One region of the Streptomyces sp. NPDC091376 genome, then DNA from elsewhere that is predicted to be linked to it. Evidence: predicted binding sites of a transcription regulator. Region 1 holds the regulator's gene; each other region holds the start of a gene.
The links. Region 1 encodes HrcA, which represses chaperone genes, less so after heat shock. Its sites were predicted from a motif close to TTNGCACTCNGNNNNNCNGAGTGCNAA; they were not measured.

Region 1 (5,620 bases):
CCACGAGCCGGGCGGCCGGAGAACGCGCGGGTGAGCTCCGTCCTCGTGAACAGCGGGTTGGTCATGGCCTGCTTGTGCAGCGCGTTCGCGCCCGACTCGGGGCAGACGAGGAAGGCGGTGCCGAGCTGGGCCGCGTCGGCCCCGGCGGCGAGGACGGCGGCGATCTGGCTGCCCCGCATGATGCCGCCGGCCGCGACGATCGGGAGCTGCACGGTCTCCCGGATCTGCGCGATCAGCGCGAGGAGCCCGATGCCGCCGCCGTCGGTGGCGGGGTCGTCGCGGTGCGTGCCCTGGTGGCCGCCTGCCTCGATGCCCTGGACGCAGATGGCGTCGGCGCCCGCGTGCTGGGCGGACTGGGCCTCTTCGGGGGTGGTGACGGTGACGACGGTGAGCGTCCCGGCGCGCTTGAGCGACGCGACGGCGGCCGGGGCGGGGCAGCCGAACGTGAACGACACCAGGGGGACGGGGTCGTCCCGCAGGATCGCCAGTTTGGCCTCGTAGCCGTCGTCGCGGCCGGAGTCGGGGTCGCCGAGCGGTGTGTCGTACCAGCTCACCTCACCGGCGAGCTGCTGCTGGTACACATCGACGGCCGCGGCGTCCGCGTACTGGGGCTGCGGCATGAACAGGTTCACGCCGAAGGGACGGCCGGTGAGACCGCGCAGCTGTTTGATCTCCTGGTACATGCCGTCCGCGGTCTTGTACCCGGCGGCCAGGAACCCGAGCCCGCCGGCCTCGGAGACGGCCGCCGCGAGATCGGGGCAGGAAGCACCACCGGCCATGGGGGCCTGCACGATCGGACAGCGGCAGAGATCGGTGAGCGCGGAGGACATGTCCCGCATGGTGCCACGTCCGGCCCCCGCGGCCGAATCCCGCCCACCACGACCACGGCGGGGACAGGGCTCCGGCATGCCGCGGGGGTACGGGACGATGTCCCGTACCCCCGCGGCGCCTGGTGAGCGGGGCCCGCTCACCTACCGTTGAACGCGTCCTTCAGACGGGAGAACAGCCCCTGCTGTCCCGGCTGGAACTGACCCAGCGGTCGCTCCTCGCCCCGCAGCTTCGCCAGTTCCCGCAGCAGCCGTTCCTGCTCCGGGTCCAGCTTCGACGGGGTCTGCACCTCGACGTGGACGATCAGATCGCCGCGTCCGCCACCGCGCAGATGGGTGATGCCGCGACCGTGGAGCGGGATGGACTGGCCGGACTGGGTGCCCGGGCGGATGTCGACCTCCTCCATGCCGTCGAGCGTCTCCAGCGGCACCTTCGTGCCGAGCGCGCCCGCCGTCATCGGGATCGTCACCGTGCAGTGCAGATCGTCGCCGCGGCGCTGGAACACCGGGTGCGGCAGCTCGTGGATCTCGACGTACAGATCACCGGCGGGACCGCCGCCCGGGCCGACCTCGCCCTCACCGGCGAGCTGGATACGGGTGCCGTTGTCGACACCTGCGGGGATCTTCACCGTCAGGGTGCGGCGCGAGCGGACCCGGCCGTCGCCCGCGCACTCCGGGCACGGGGTCGGGACGACGGTGCCGAAACCCTGGCACTGGGGGCACGGCCGCGAGGTCATGACCTGGCCCAGGAAGGACCGGGTGACCTGGGAGACCTCACCGCGGCCACGGCACATGTCACACGTCTGCGCCGACGTACCCGGCGCGGCACCCTCGCCGGAGCAGGTCGTGCACACGACGGCCGTGTCGACCTGGATGTCCTTCGTCGTGCCGAAGGCCGACTCGCTGAGCTCGATCTCCAGCCGGATCATCGCGTCCTGGCCGCGCCGCGTCCGCGACCTCGGCCCACGCTGGGACGCGGTCCCGAAGAACGCGTCCATGATGTCGGAGAAGTTGCCGAAGCCGCCCGCGCCGAAGCCGCCCGCGCCACCGGCGCCGCCGGCCGCGGACAGCGGGTCACCACCGAGGTCGTAGACCTGCTTCTTCTGCGGGTCCGACAACACCTCGTACGCGGCGTTGATCTCCTTGAAGCGCTCCTGCGTCTTCGGGTCCGGATTCACGTCCGGGTGAAGCTCCCGCGCAAGCCGCCGGAAAGCCTTCTTGATCTCGTCCTGAGATGCGTCGCGGCGCACGCCGAGTACGGCGTAGTAGTCCGTGGCCACTTACGACTCCGCCAGGATCTGTCCGACGTAACGTGCCACTGCGCGTACCGCTCCCATCGTTCCGGGGTAGTCCATGCGGGTCGGTCCGACCACGCCGAGTTTGGCGACTGCCTCGTCGCCCGAACCGTAGCCGACCGCGACGACGGACGTGGAGTTGAGCCCCTCATGGGCGTTCTCGTGCCCGATCCGTACGGTCATGCCCGAATCCTTGGCCTCGCCGAGCAGCTTCAGCAGCACGACCTGCTCCTCCAACGCCTCCAGCACGGGCCGGATGGTCAGCGGGAAGTCATGGCCGAAGCGCGTCAGATTGGCTGTGCCGCCGATCATCAGCCGCTCCTCGGTCTCCTCCACGAGCGTTTCGAGGAGGGTCGCGAGGACCGTCGTGACGGTGCCGCGGTCCTCCGGCTCGAAGGAGTCCGGAAGATCCTGCACCAGCTGCGGCACATCGGTGAAGCGCCGCCCCACGACCCGGCTGTTGAGCCGGGCCCGCAGATCCGCGAGCGAGGTGTCGGAGAACGGCGCCGGGCAGTCCACGTGCCGCTGCTCCACCCGCCCCGTGTCCGTGATCAGCACCAGCATCAGACGGGCCGGGGCCAGCGCCAGCAGCTCGACGTGCCGCACGGTCGAACGGGTCAGGGACGGGTACTGGACGACCGCGACCTGCCGGGTCAGCTGAGCCAGCAGCCGCACGGTGCGCGCCACGACGTCGTCGAGGTCGACGGCTCCGTCCAGGAAGTTCTGGATCGCGCGCCGCTCGGGTGTCGACAGCGGCTTGACGCCCGCCAGCCTGTCCACGAAGAGGCGATAGCCCTTGTCGGTGGGGATCCGGCCGGCACTGGTGTGGGGCTGGGCGATGAACCCCTCCTCCTCCAGCACCGCCATGTCGTTGCGCACGGTCGCCGGCGAGACACCCAGCCGGTGGCGCTCGGTGAGGGCCTTGGAGCCCACCGGCTCCTCCGTCCCGACGTAGTCCTGGACGATGGCGCGCAGCACCTCGAGTCTGCGTTCGCTGAGCATGGCCGCACACCTCCAGCTGTGTTCCTCGTCGGTCCGGCGGTCCTGCCTGGCACTCACCCTGTTTGAGTGCCAGCTTTCCCCGGCCCAGTGTACGGCGGGGAGGTACACCCCTAGCAAGGGCGACCGAACACCCAACCGTTCCGTGGCACCCGCCACGACATGCCATGACGCCGCTGGTCGCCCCGGGATAGCGTCACTGTATGGACGTCGCTTGGGAAGAGCCGGGATGGGAACGCCTCGCCGACGGCGTCGGCCGGCGCCGCCTGCCCGTCTGGGATGCGACCGTCGGCCTCGTCGTCGGCGGGAGCGCGGCGCTGATGATCGACACGGGCTCGACGCTCCGTGAGGGAGCCGAAGTACGCACCCAGGCCGAGGCCCTCCTCGGCGGCCGCCGTGTGACGCATATCGCGCTCAGCCACCCGCACTTCGACCATGTCCTCGGCACGGCCGCGTTCTCCGCGGTCGAGGTGTACGGGGCGGTCGGCGTCGACGACGTGCTCCGGCGGGAACGGGACGCGCTGCGCGACGACGCGATCGGGCACGGGATGGCGCCGGCGGACGCCGCGCAGGCCACCGACGTCCTCGTCACCCCGCAGCACGTCGTCTCCGGCGAGATGACCCTCGACCTCGGCGGCCGCCAGGTCCTGCTCGCGAACGCCGGCCCCGGCCACACCGGCCACGACCTGGCCGTGCTGGTGCCGGGCAGTCCCGAGGTCGTGTTCTGCGGCGACCTGGTCGAGGAGTCGGGCGAGCCGCAGGCGGGTCCGGACGCCATTGCGTCCCGCTGGCCCGCGGCGCTGGACCGGCTGCTCGCGCTGGGCGGGGAGGACGCGGTGTACGTACCGGGGCACGGGGCGGTGGTGGACGCCGGCTTCGTCCGCGCCCAACGCGATGAGCTGGCCCGGCGGTTCGGGGTGTCGTAGCGTCTGCCCGGTGCGCAATTACAGCCCCGACCTGACGCCCCCGTGGAAGCGCTCCGCTCCCGTGCCGGAGGTTCCCGCCGAGCCCGACCTGGTGGTCGAGGAGGTGTCGACGGGGTTCTGCGGTGCGGTGATCCGCTGCGAGGCGGGGACGGTGACGCTGGAGGACCGCTTCGGCAAGCACCGGGTGTTCCCGCTCGAACCACGGGGCTTCCTGCTGGAGGGCAAGGTCGTCACCCTGGTCCGGCCGCCCTCCGGCGCTCCCGCCGCCCGGTCCACCCGTACGGCCTCCGGCTCGCTCGCCGTGCCCGGCGCCCGTGCGAGGGTGGCGCGGGCGGGCCGCATCTACGTGGAGGGACGCCACGACGCCGAACTGGTGGAGAAGGTGTGGGGCGACGACCTGCGTATCGAGGGCGTCGTCGTGGAGTACCTGGAGGGCATCGACGACCTGCCCTCGATCGTCGACGACTTCGGCCCTTCCGCCGACGCCCGCCTGGGGGTCCTGGTGGACCATCTGGTGCCGGGGTCCAAGGAGTCCCGTATCGCGGCGTCGGTGACGGACCCGCACGTCCTGGTGGTCGGCCACCCGTACATCGACGTGTGGGAGGCGGTGAAGCCCTCCTCCCTGGGCATCCCGGTGTGGCCGTCGGTACCGCACGGCCAGGACTGGAAGACGGGCGTCTGCCGCGCCCTGCGCTGGCCCTCGAACACCGGCGCCGCCTGGCAGCACATCCTGTCCCGCGTGACGAGCTACAAGGACCTGGAGCCGGCCCTGCTGGGCCGCGTGGAGGAACTGATCGACTTCGTGACGGCCCCGCACTGACCTGTCGACGCAGGGGCCGCCGCGCGCAGGGGCCGGGGCCGCGAGGCCAGGACTCCTGCGCAAGCCACCGCACGCCCGGGCCGGGGCCCGGAGACCACGACGCCCCGCCGCACGCCCAGGCCGGGGCCCGCAAGGCCAGGACGCCCGCACGAGCCGCCGCTCCCCCGGGCCGGAGCCCGGAGACCACGACGCCCCGCCGCACGCCCAGGCCGGGGCCCGCAAGGCCAGGACTCCTGCGCAAGCCACCGCTCCCCCGGGCCGGAGCCCGGAGACCACGACGCCCCGCCGCACGCCCAGGCCGGGGCCCGCAAGGCCAGGACGCCCGCACGAGCCGCCCGGGCCGGGGCCCGCAGGGCCAGGGCCGCCCCGGCTCCGTGACGACCCGCGCCGACCTGTCGGCGCACGGAACGCCGCGCGTGCGGGCCGGGCCCCGGGCCGCTCCGGGCCGCGGTGGAGGCTCAGTCCACCAAGTCCCGGACGACCGCATCGGCCAGAAGCCGCCCACGCAGGGTCAGCACAGCCCGCCCCTGCTCGTAGGCCTCCCGCTCCAGCAGACCGTCCTCCAGCGCGCGCCCGGACGCCTCCAGGCCCGCCGGACGCAGCAGGGACAGCGGGCAGCCCTCCCGCAGCCGCAGCTCCAGCAGCACCCGCTCGACCCGCCGGTCCTCGTCCGGCAGGACCTCCCGGCCGGCCCCGGGCGAGCGTCCCTCCGCGAGCGCCGCCGCGTACGCGCCGGGGTGCTTCACGTTCCAC
Region 2 (5,620 bases), on a different contig from region 1:
CCTCCTCGTTCAGGGCGGGGAGCACCACGCTGACCGTGGTGTTCTGCTTGGCGGCGAGCAGCTGGTCCAGTGGCCGGTCCGTCACCGACCAGGACCGCCGGGCGAGCCAGCGCTCCACCTCTTCCAGCACGTGATCTCCATCTCGCGGATCGGACGACCATCTCAAGCGTCCGGGGGTTCGGTTACAGTCTTGAACAACGCGGACGGCCGTCGTATGTCGGGGTCGTCGCGCGGACACAATCGAATACCGCTCATCCAGAGGGGCAGAGGGATACGGCCCGTTGAAGCCCCGGCAACCCTCCAGCCGTTCTCGGCGCACGTCACACGTCGCGCGCGAGGCTCACGGCTAGGGAAGGTGCCAATTCCGTCTCGCGGCGAGATGCGCCGCGGGGAAGATGAGGAGAAAGGGCCTCGCCTCCATGGCTGCGCAGACTGTTGCCACCACCAATGATTCTGCCGACACCTCCGGCACCGTCGATCTGGGCCCCGCCTCCGGGCTCTCCTGCCGCGAGTGCGGCGAGCGGTTCGCCCTCGGCTCGATCTTCGCCTGCGAGATCTGTTTCGGGCCGCTCGAAGTCGCGTACGACCTGCCGAGCGGCGACCCCGAGACGCTGCGCAAGCAGATCGAGAGCGGCCCGGCGAACATCTGGCGCTACGCCCCGCTGCTCCCCGTCCCCGCCGACGTGGCGAGCAAGCCGAACCTGAACCCGGGCTGGACCCAGCTCGTCCAGGCCGACAACCTCGCCCGCGAGCTGGGCGTCGAGCCGGGCAAGCTCTTCGTCAAGGACGACTCCGGGAACCCGACGCACTCCTTCAAGGACCGCGTCGTCGCCCAGGCCCTGGAGGCCGCCCGCGCCTTCGGCTTCACCACCCTCTCCTGCTCCTCCACCGGCAATCTGGCGGGCGCCGTCGGCGCCGCCGCCGCCCGCGCCGGATTCCGCTCCTGTGTGTTCATCCCGCACGACCTGGAGCAGGGCAAGGTCGTCATGGCCGCGGTCTACGGCGGCGAGCTCGTCGGCATCGAGGGCAACTACGACGACGTCAACCGCTTCTGCTCCGAGCTCATCGGCGACCCGGCGGGCGAGGGCTGGGGCTTCGTCAACGTCAATCTCCGCCCGTACTACGGCGAGGGATCCAAGACGCTCGCGTACGAGATCTGCGAGCAGCTCGGCTGGCGCATCCCCGACCAGATCGTCATCCCGATCGCCTCCGGCTCCCAGCTCACCAAGATCGACAAGGGTCTGCAGGAGCTGATCAAGATCGGCCTCGTCGAGGACAAGCCCTACAAGATCTTCGGCGCCCAGGCCGAGGGCTGCTCCCCGGTGTCCGTGGCCTTCAAGGCCGGCCATGACGTGGTCAGGCCGCAGAAGCCCGACACCATCGCCAAGTCCCTGGCGATCGGCAACCCGGCGGACGGCCCGTACGTCCTGGACATCTGCCGCCGCACCGGCGGCGCCGTCGAGGACGTCACCGACGAGCAGATCGTGGACGCGATCAAGCTGCTGGCCCGCACGGAGGGCGTCTTCACCGAGACCGCGGGCGGCACCACCCTCGGTGTGGCGAAGAAGCTGATCGAGTCCGGTGCCATCGACCCGTGCCTCACCACGGTCGTCATCAACACGGGTGACGGCCTGAAGACCCTCGACGCGGTGGCGCCCACGACGGGTATGTCCGCGGTCATCCGCCCCAACCTGGACTCCTTCCGAGAGGCTGGTCTCGCATGAGCGTCAACGTCCGCATCCCCACCATCCTCCGCACCTACACGGGTGGCCGGGCCGAGGTCGCGGCCGAGGGGGCGACCCTCGCCGAGGTGATCGCCGACCTGGAGCAGAACCACACGGGCATCGCGGCCCGGGTCCTGGACGACCAGGGCAAGCTGCGCCGCTTCGTGAACGTGTACGTCAACGACGACGACGTACGTTTCGAGCAGGGGCTGGAGACGGCGACGCCGGACGGCGCCGGCGTCTCGATCATCCCGGCCGTCGCCGGAGGCTGACCCTCACTTTCCGTAAGCAGAATTGCCCCCTCCGCAAGCTCCGTGGAGGGGGCAATTCTGCATGGTTGAGCGCGGTAGAGTTGGGGAAGCCCCCTCCGCTGCTTGTGCCAGGCGCATATGAGAATGCGCTCGCTCGCGATAAGAAGCAGCCAAAGTGTTCGAGCTTGTTGCACGTTAAGTGTGCTTTGCCCGGCCCGACTTGCCCGGGAATGCTCGTAATCCTCGTAAATCGTCCTTTCGGTCCTGCCCGGAATTCTCGTCCGATTGACCTGTTGCAGAGGGCAGTTGGACAGATACATTCAGCCGCGGTCGACGCGTTCCGGCGCACATCCACGCCACACATCGTGGGTGAGGTCTGACCCGGGTCCGCGAGGTGCGGTCCTGTGCAAGGGCCAGTAATAGGGGAGTTAGGCATGGCTCAGGGCACCGTCAAGTGGTTCAACGCGGAGAAGGGGTACGGCTTCATCGCGGTCGACGGTGGTGCGGATGTTTTCGTCCACTACAGCGCGATCCAGATGGACGGTTACCGCACCCTGGAGGAGGGTCAGCGAGTCGAGTTCGAGATCTCGCAGGGCCAGAAGGGGCCGCAGGCGGACATGGTCCGCGTAGCCGGCTGAGCGCCGACTGACTGCAGCAACGTGACGGAGGGCCCGTACCCGCACTGGGTACGGGCCCTCCGACGCGTCCGGAGCTTCGATCACTGAGCCCACCCTCCCGTCGGGGCTTCCTCGAAGCCGCTTGCACTCGAAGGGGTCGAGTGCTAATCATTGGCGTTAGCACTCTCCGGGTGAGAGTGACAACTAAGGACCGGGTCGGTGAGGCCCGCAGGCCGGGTGGGGCAAGGAACCACAAGGCATGCAGGCCGTCCGTCGCGGGCGCCAGCGCGGTCCGGAGAAATCCACCCCAGTCCGGGAGGACCACTTCACATGGCCAAGATCATCGCGTTCGACGAGGAGGCACGGCGCGGTCTCGAGCGCGGGATGAACCAGCTCGCCGACGCCGTCAAGGTCACCCTTGGCCCCAAGGGCCGGAACGTCGTCCTCGAGAAGAAGTGGGGCGCCCCCACGATCACCAACGATGGTGTTTCCATCGCCAAGGAGATCGAGCTCGAGGACCCGTACGAGAAGATCGGCGCCGAGCTGGTCAAGGAAGTCGCCAAGAAGACGGACGACGTCGCCGGTGACGGTACGACCACCGCGACCGTCCTCGCCCAGGCGCTGGTCCGCGAGGGCCTGCGCAACGTGGCGGCCGGCGCCAACCCGATGGCCCTGAAGCGCGGCATCGAGAAGGCCGTCGAGGCCGTCTCCGGCGCCCTGCTCGACCAGGCGAAGGAGGTCGAGACGAAGGAGCAGATCGCCTCCACCGCCTCCATCTCCGCCGCCGACACCCAGATCGGCGAGCTCATCGCCGAGGCGATGGACAAGGTCGGCAAGGAAGGCGTCATCACCGTCGAGGAGTCCCAGACCTTCGGTCTGGAGCTCGAGCTCACCGAGGGCATGCGCTTCGACAAGGGCTACATCTCGGCGTACTTCGCCACCGACATGGAGCGTATGGAGGCCTCGCTGGAGGACCCGTACATCCTGATCGTCAACTCCAAGATCTCCTCGGTGAAGGACCTGCTCCCGCTGCTGGAGAAGGTCATGCAGTCGGGCAAGCCGCTGCTGATCATCGCCGAGGACGTCGAGGGCGAGGCCCTGTCGACCCTGGTCGTCAACAAGATCCGTGGCACCTTCAAGTCCGTCGCCGTCAAGGCCCCGGGCTTCGGTGACCGCCGCAAGGCCATGCTCGGCGACATCGCCATCCTCACCGGTGGCACCGTCATCTCCGAGGAGGTCGGTCTCAAGCTGGAGAACGCCGGCCTGGACCTGCTCGGCCGCGCCCGCAAGGTCGTCATCACCAAGGACGAGACCACGATCGTCGACGGTGCCGGTGACAGCGACCAGGTCGCCGGTCGCGTCAACCAGATCCGCGCCGAGATCGAGAACTCCGACTCGGACTACGACCGCGAGAAGCTCCAGGAGCGCCTCGCGAAGCTGGCCGGCGGCGTGGCCGTCATCAAGGCCGGCGCCGCGACCGAGGTCGAGCTCAAGGAGCGCAAGCACCGCATCGAGGACGCCGTTCGCAACGCGAAGGCGGCCGTCGAGGAGGGCATCGTCGCCGGCGGTGGCGTGGCTCTCATCCAGGCGTCCGCCGTCTTCGAGAAGCTCGAGCTCGAGGGCGACGAGGCCACCGGTGCCGCCGCTGTGAAGCTGGCCCTGGAGGCCCCGCTGAAGCAGATCGCCGTCAACGCCGGCCTCGAGGGCGGCGTCGTGGTGGAGAAGGTGCGCAACCTGACCCCGGGTCACGGCCTGAACGCCGCGACCGGCGAGTACGTCGACCTGGTCGCCGAGGGCATCATCGACCCGGCGAAGGTCACCCGCTCCGCCCTGCAGAACGCGGCCTCCATCGCCGCGCTGTTCCTCACCACCGAGGCCGTCATCGCCGACAAGCCGGAGAAGGCCGCCGCGGCCGCTCCGGGCGGCATGCCGGGCGGTGACATGGACTTCTGATCGACCTGCTGGTTGATCGACCGTCCTGAACCGAGGGCGGCACCCCCACTCCCAGGGGGTGCCGCCCTCGGGCGTTTCCGGCCCGGCGTCAGCCCCGAAGCTCCGCGAGCCGCTCCAGGTCGTCCCGGGCCGACCGCCGCTCCTCGGCGCTCAGACGTGCCTCGGCGGCGCCGGCCTCGGCGAGGGAGGAGGCCGCGGTCTCCCGGTCGTCCAGACGCCGCGCGACATCCGCGCGCAGGACGAGCAGGCGCAGCAGCTCCACCGGAGTGGGCCGCTCGTCGTCGAGCCCCAGCGCCCGGTCGAGGATCTTCGCCGCGCCCGCCAGGTCCTCCTTCGAGTCCGCGAACAGGGACGCCATGTGCAGGGCCCGGGCGAAGGTCTCCTTCGGAGCGGGCCGATGGTGCTGGTCCTCGCTGGTGGGCTGCCCGATGCGGATGCAGTTCCCGCCCGGATCGGTCATCAGGAACTGCCGCATGCCGTACGACATGTCCTTCAGCGGTCCGAGCCGCGGCAGCCCGCGGGTGGGGATCTTCCCGTACGCCGTCTTGAGCGCGGTCCGGAAGGCGGCGTGCAGGCTGTCGACGTCGTCGGTCAGGACGTAGCAGGTGCTGTACGAGGCGGCCGGCTCGTAGCCCTTCATCCCGAAGAACTGGAGCTCGATGCCGCCGCGCGTCACGACCGCGTACGGGTTGGGGCTCTTCTGCACGAAGGCCACCTCGAAACCGAGCGCGGTGTAGAAGTCGAGCACGGGCTGGATGGTGTGGCAGGGCAGGATCGGAATGACCTTCTCACTCATGCCGCCCACTCTACTCAAACTTGATTAGTCGGGGGTGGTCATGGCGCGACGGAGCTGTTCTTGCGGGCCGGCCGGTGCGGCGTGAAGCTGAAGAGGTGCGGACCGATGTGCACGCCCACTTGTGGAGCGAGGACTATCTCCGCCTCCTGGAGTCCTACGGGCGCGACGACACGGCGACCCAGCGGGGCCTGGGAGCGGACGACAGCCCGGCGGAACTCGACGCGCGGTTCACGATGAACGACGCCGCCGGCATCGACCACCAGATCCTGTCCGTCTCTC
Region 3 (5,620 bases), on a different contig from region 1:
GGCTCGGCGCCCTGGAGATGTAGGCGCGTCGCGCCGGATCCGCGGGCGCACGGGGAAGGCCCCCGCTCCCTCCTCGGGAGCGGGGGCCTTCGCACAGCCGTCACGGGCGGTGCGCCCGGTGCGGGCTCGGGTCAGTGGGAGTGACCGTGGCCGTGGCCCGCCTCCGCCGGCTCCTCTTCCTTCTTCTCCACCACGAGGGTCTCGGTGGTGAGCAGCAGGGAGGCGATCGACGCGGCGTTCTCCAGCGCGGAGCGCGTGACCTTGACCGGGTCGATGACGCCGGCCTTCACCAGGTCGCCGTACTCGCCGGTCGCGGCGTTGAAGCCGTTGCCCTTGTCCAGCTCCGCCACCTTCGCGGTGATGACGTAGCCCTCGAGGCCGGCGTTCTCGGCGATCCAGCGCAGCGGCTCGACGGCGGCGCGGCGCACGACCGCGACACCGGTGGCCTCGTCGCCGGCCTTGCCGAGGTTGCCCTCCAGGACCTTCACGGCGTGGACGAGCGCGGAGCCACCACCGGAGACGATGCCCTCTTCGACCGCGGCGCGGGTCGCGGAGATGGCGTCCTCCAGACGGTGCTTCTTCTCCTTCAGCTCCACCTCGGTGGCGGCGCCGACCTTGATCACGCACACGCCGCCGGCCAGCTTCGCGAGGCGCTCCTGGAGCTTCTCGCGGTCCCAGTCGGAGTCCGTGGCCTCGATCTCGGCCTTGATCTGGTTGACGCGGCCGGCCACGTCGCCGCTGTTGCCGCCGCCGTCGACGATCGTGGTGTCGTCCTTGGTGACGGTGACGCGGCGGGCGGAGCCCAGCACGTCCAGACCGGCCTGGTCGAGCTTGAGGCCGACCTCCTCGGCGATGACGGTGGCACCGGCGAGGGTGGCCATGTCCTGCAGCATCGCCTTGCGGCGGTCACCGAAGCCGGGGGCCTTGACCGCGACCGCGTTGAACGTGCCGCGGATCTTGTTGACGACGAGGGTGGAGAGGGCCTCGCCCTCGACGTCCTCGGCGATGATCAGGAGCGGCTTGGAGGCGCCGGCCTGGATGATCTTCTCCAGCAGCGGGAGCAGGTCCTGGATGGAGGAGATCTTGCCCTGGTGGATCAGGATGTACGGGTCGTCGAGGACGGCCTCCATACGCTCCTGGTCGGTCACCATGTACGGCGACAGGTAGCCCTTGTCGAAGGCCATGCCCTCGGTGAAGTCCAGCTCCAGACCGAAGGTGTTGGACTCCTCGACGGTGATGACACCGTCCTTGCCGACCTTGTCCATCGCCTCGGCGATGAGCTCGCCGACCTGCTGGTCCTGCGCGGACAGCGCGGCGACGGCGGCGATGTCGGACTTCTCCTCGATCGGACGCGCGGTGGCGATCAGCTCGTCGGAGACGGCCTTGACCGCGGCGTCGATGCCCTTCTTCAGGGCGGCCGGGGAGGCACCGGCGGCGACGTTGCGCAGACCCTCGCGGACCAGGGCCTGGGCGAGCACGGTGGCGGTGGTGGTGCCGTCACCCGCGATGTCGTTGGTCTTGGTCGCCACCTCCTTCACCAGCTGGGCGCCGAGGTTCTCGTACGGGTCCTCGATCTCCACCTCGCGGGCGATCGTGACACCGTCGTTGGTGATGGTGGGGGCGCCGAACTTCTTGTCGATCACGACGTTGCGGCCCTTGGGGCCGATCGTCACCTTGACCGTGTCGGCGAGCTTGTTGACGCCGCGCTCAAGGGCGCGACGGGCGTCCTCGTCGAACTTCAGGATCTTCGCCATGGAGCTTCTCAAGTCCTCTCAAAACGAGCTGCGCCCCGGGCACCCGGCTTCATCAGTAGCTGGGGGCCAGGGGCGCAGTGGAAAGCAAATCTGCCGGTGAATTACTTCTCGACGATCGCGAGCACGTCGCGGGCCGAGAGGACGAGGTACTCCTCGCCGTTGTACTTCACCTCGGTGCCGCCGTACTTGCTGTAAAGCACGACATCGCCGGTCTTCACGTCGAGCGGAAGACGCTCGCCGTTCTCGAAGCGGCCCGGGCCGACAGCCAGGACGACGCCCTCCTGGGGCTTCTCCTTGGCGGTGTCCGGAATCACCAGACCAGACGCGGTGGTCTGCTCGGCGTCGAGCGGCTGGACCACAATGCGGTCCTCGAGCGGCTTGATGGCAACCTTGGAGCTGGTGGTCGTCACGATCCGACCTCCCCCTTCGGAGATCTCACGGGGTTCAACTGTCTGAGGTGGCGACCAGGTCGATCCGTCGTCGCGGGTGCCGGACCTGCCCGTCGCTGTGTTGGCACTCTCCGGTGGGGAGTGCCAGAGCCGACACTATGACTGCGATTAGCACTCGGTCAAGCGGAGTGCCAATCCGCTGCGCGTTTCGGCCCGCTCCCGGCGAGATTCGACCCCCTGCCCCGTGCGGAGGCCGGCGGGGTCACTGCCCCGTGCGGAGGCCGGCGAGGTCCGGCTCCGTACCCCTCGCGCAGGGCGACATGGTTCGGCCCCGTGCCCCGCGCAAGGAGCGCGTCACACGTAGTCCTCCAGCCGCGCCACCGCGTAGCCCTTCGCCGTGACGACCTTCATCACGTTGCGGATCATGTCCGCCATGCTGCCCTTCCACTCCGCCTTGCCCCGGAAGTGCGTGAGGATGATGTCGCCGGGGTGCAGGTCCCGGTCCCACTCGCGCCACTCCATGTGGTCCGGGAAGGCCTCCGCCGCCCAGAGCGGTACCGCCTTCACGCCGCACGACTTCGCGGCCCGCAGGGTGTCCTCGTTGTAGCTTCCGTACGGCGGACGGAAGAGCCGCGGCCGCTTCCCGAACCGCTTCTCGATCTTTGCCTGCTGCTCGCAGATCTCCTTCTTCTGCTTCGCGTACGAAAGCGCCGGCATGTAGCGGTGGTTGAGAGTGTGGTTGTGCAGGGCGACACCGCGGTCCTGCATCTTCTCGAAGTAGCCGTAGTCGTCGCGCACGACGTAGTCGGTGAGGAACGCGCTGTACGGGATCCCCAGCTCGCTCATCATCCGCAGCAGCTCGGGATCCTTCTCCGCGCCGTCGTCGATCGTCAGGAAGACGATCTTCTTCTTGGTGGGCACGGTGGTGAAGACCGGCGGCAGCCCCTTCGGATGGTCGACCTCGAAGCCCTTGCGGGTGGTGATCTTCGGCTTCCTGGCGGGGGGCGCCGGCGCGAGCAGCGGGGTCTGCTTGAGGCGCCACCGCTTGGCGGCCGCGGCACGGGCCGCCTGCGTCTTCTTCATGCGCTGCGCGTACGCGGCGAGCGCCTCGGCGGGATCGGCCCGCTCGGCGCCCTTCTTCGCCTCCTTCCCGGCTTCCTCCCTGGCCCCCTTCTCGCCGCTCTCCTTCGACCGCTGCTGGCCGTGCGCGGGCTTGACCGCGGAGCTGGAGCCGGCGGCCCTGGACCCGCCGCCGCTGCCGCCACCGCTGCCGCCGTCCGGCGGCTCGGCGGCACAGCCCGAGCCGACAGCCATGGCGAGCAGCGCACACACCCACGTCCGCTTGCACCGAATTGCTGTCTTTTTGTCCTTTTGTCGTACTAGCTGCATGGCGTCGCATCCTGTCAGCGCCGCTCCCTCACGAGGCCCCGACACCGCCGCCCGGCGCGCACCATCCCCCGCCTGGCCGACAATGGCCGGGTGAACGACGCCGCCTCCCCCTCCCCCCACCTCGCCCCGCTGCTCGGCGACGAAGGACAGGCCCTGCTCGCCGCGCTGCGCGACTACGACCCGGGACAGGAACTCGCCGTCGCCACCCGGCTGCGCCGCGAGCACCCGGCCGAGCTGGTCTCGGCGGCGCTCACGCAGGCGCGGCTGCGACAGCGGGCGGTGGCGAAGTTCGGCGCGGAGGACGCGTACCGGATGTACTTCACCCCGCACGGCGTGGAGCAGTCCACGCGCGCCTCCGTCGCCGCTCACCGGGCGGACCGGTTCGCCCGGCTCGGGGTGCGCAGCGTGGCGGACCTGTGCTGCGGGATCGGCGGCGACGCACTCGCGCTCGCCCGCGCCGGGATCCTCGTCCTGGCCGTGGACCGCGACCCGTTCACCGCCGCCGTCGCCCGTGCCAACGCCGAGGCGCTGGGGCTCGCCGACCTGATCGAGGTCCGCTGCGCGGACGTCACCGAGGTCGACACGTCCCCGTACGACGCCGTCTTCGTCGACCCGGCCCGCCGGGGCGGCAGGGGCCGCATCTTCGACCCCGAGGCGTACTCCCCGCCGCTGTCCTGGGCCATCGGCGCGGCCCGTTCGCCCGGGTACGCCGCCCTCAAGATCGCCCCCGGCATCCCGCACGAGGCGATCCCCGAGGAGGCCGAGGCCGAGTGGATCTCGGACCACGGCGATGTGAAGGAGGCGGTGCTCTGGTTCGGCACCGCCCCCGGCGCCCGCCGTGCCACCCTCCTCCCGTCCGGCGCCGCGCTCATCGGCCGCGGTCTTCCGGACCCCGCGGTCCGTAAGACCGGCCGCTTCCTGTACGAGCCGGACGGCGCCGTCATCCGCGCGCATCTGGTCGCCGAGGTCGCCGAGGACCTCGACGGCGGCCTGATCGACGGGACGATCGCGTACATCACGGCGGACGAGCTGCGCCCCACGCCCTACGCCACCGCGTACGAGATCACCGACGAGCTGCCGTTCAACCTCAAGAAGCTGAAGGCGCTGCTGCGTGAGCGGGAGGTCGGCCACCTCACGGTGAAGAAGCGGGGTTCGGCGGTCGAGCCCGAGGAACTGCGCCGCAAGGTGAAGCCGAGCGGCCCGAACGCCGCGACGGTGTTCCTCACCCGGGTGGCCGGGGCCCCGGCCATGCTGATCGGCGCACCGGCGGCACGCGCCGTCCGCTGAAGGGTCAGCGGTGGGCGCCGCCGGGTGCCGCCGCGGCCGGTACGACGGAGGTCAGGCGCACCGCCCAGCGGTAGTGCGCCACCGCCTTCGTGACGCCGGTCAGGCCCGTCACCCAGCAGATGACGCCGACGCCCATGAAGTAGGCGACCTCGCCGTAGGTCCAGCTGCCGGCGCGCGCGGACGCCGGAGCCACGAACGAGATCCACAGCCCGAACGCGCCGAGCAGGAACGACACCAGGAACCACAGCAGGCTCAGCCCCGGTGCGCCGTGCCGCGCGTCCCGGGCCGGGTCGAGGTCCAGGGCCGCCCACGCGCCGAGCAGTCGCCGGATCCTCACGTCGCGGCGGATGCCGAAGCCGGCCACGAAGCCGAGCGGCACCAGGACGGCGAGGCCGAGCAGCAGTCCCACGGCCAGGAAGACGTAGCTCAGCGGATCGAACGCGCCGTCCAGGCTGACCAGCCCCGCGCCCACGAGCCCCCAGCCGGCCTGCAGCCCCGCCATCACCAGCAGGAACAGCAGCAGTTGCGGTACCCCGAGGAGCCGGCCGGTGAGCGAGCCCAGCACCGCCGCCCGGTCGGCGAGCATGGCTTCGCGGTCGGGCCAGCTGCGTATCTCCACCGGAGGCGGAGGCGGGGGAAGCGAGGGGGAACGGGACATGTCAATGAGGCTATCGCCCGCTCGCCCGGCGCTCGGCACCCCGGGCGGCGCCCTCAGTCGTCCTCCCTGCCCCCCGACGCCGCCCGCGCCAGCAGCAGTTCACGCTCCCGGGCGTTGCGGGTCAGCTCCGCGGCCCGTGCGAA

Region 2: a site for HrcA is predicted at 2,734-2,760, ahead of groL (chaperonin GroEL). Genes of this name have one in related genera too.
Region 3: a site for HrcA is predicted at 2,312-2,338, ahead of groES (co-chaperone GroES). Genes of this name have one in related genera too.

Annotation. Positions count from the first base shown of each region.
Region 1 is NZ_JBIVUF010000001.1:82,314-87,933, reverse strand. It holds gene ACIQMR_RS00330 (nitronate monooxygenase) at 1-830, opposite strand, end outside; gene dnaJ (molecular chaperone DnaJ) at 968-2,107, opposite strand; gene hrcA (heat-inducible transcriptional repressor HrcA) at 2,108-3,124, opposite strand; gene ACIQMR_RS00315 (MBL fold metallo-hydrolase) at 3,325-4,047, shown strand; gene ACIQMR_RS00310 (DUF3097 domain-containing protein) at 4,058-4,867, shown strand; gene hemW (radical SAM family heme chaperone HemW) at 5,326-5,620, opposite strand, start outside.
Region 2 is NZ_JBIVUF010000011.1:125,503-131,122, forward strand. It holds gene ACIQMR_RS23765 (glucosyl-3-phosphoglycerate synthase) at 1-130, opposite strand, end outside; SAM riboswitch class I at 249-402, shown strand; gene thrC (threonine synthase) at 420-1,724, shown strand; gene ACIQMR_RS23775 (MoaD/ThiS family protein) at 1,721-1,996, shown strand; gene ACIQMR_RS23780 (cold-shock protein) at 2,410-2,613, shown strand; gene groL (chaperonin GroEL) at 2,923-4,545, shown strand; gene ACIQMR_RS23790 (bleomycin resistance protein) at 4,634-5,341, opposite strand; gene ACIQMR_RS23795 (amidohydrolase family protein) at 5,437-5,620, shown strand, end outside.
Region 3 is NZ_JBIVUF010000016.1:179,026-184,645, reverse strand. It holds gene ACIQMR_RS29775 (ester cyclase) at 1-23, shown strand, start outside; gene groL (chaperonin GroEL) at 132-1,754, opposite strand; gene groES (co-chaperone GroES) at 1,856-2,164, opposite strand; gene ACIQMR_RS29760 (polysaccharide deacetylase family protein) at 2,498-3,457, opposite strand; gene ACIQMR_RS29755 (methyltransferase domain-containing protein) at 3,527-4,819, shown strand; gene ACIQMR_RS29750 (hypothetical protein) at 4,824-5,477, opposite strand; gene ACIQMR_RS29745 (RNA polymerase sigma factor) at 5,531-5,620, opposite strand, start outside.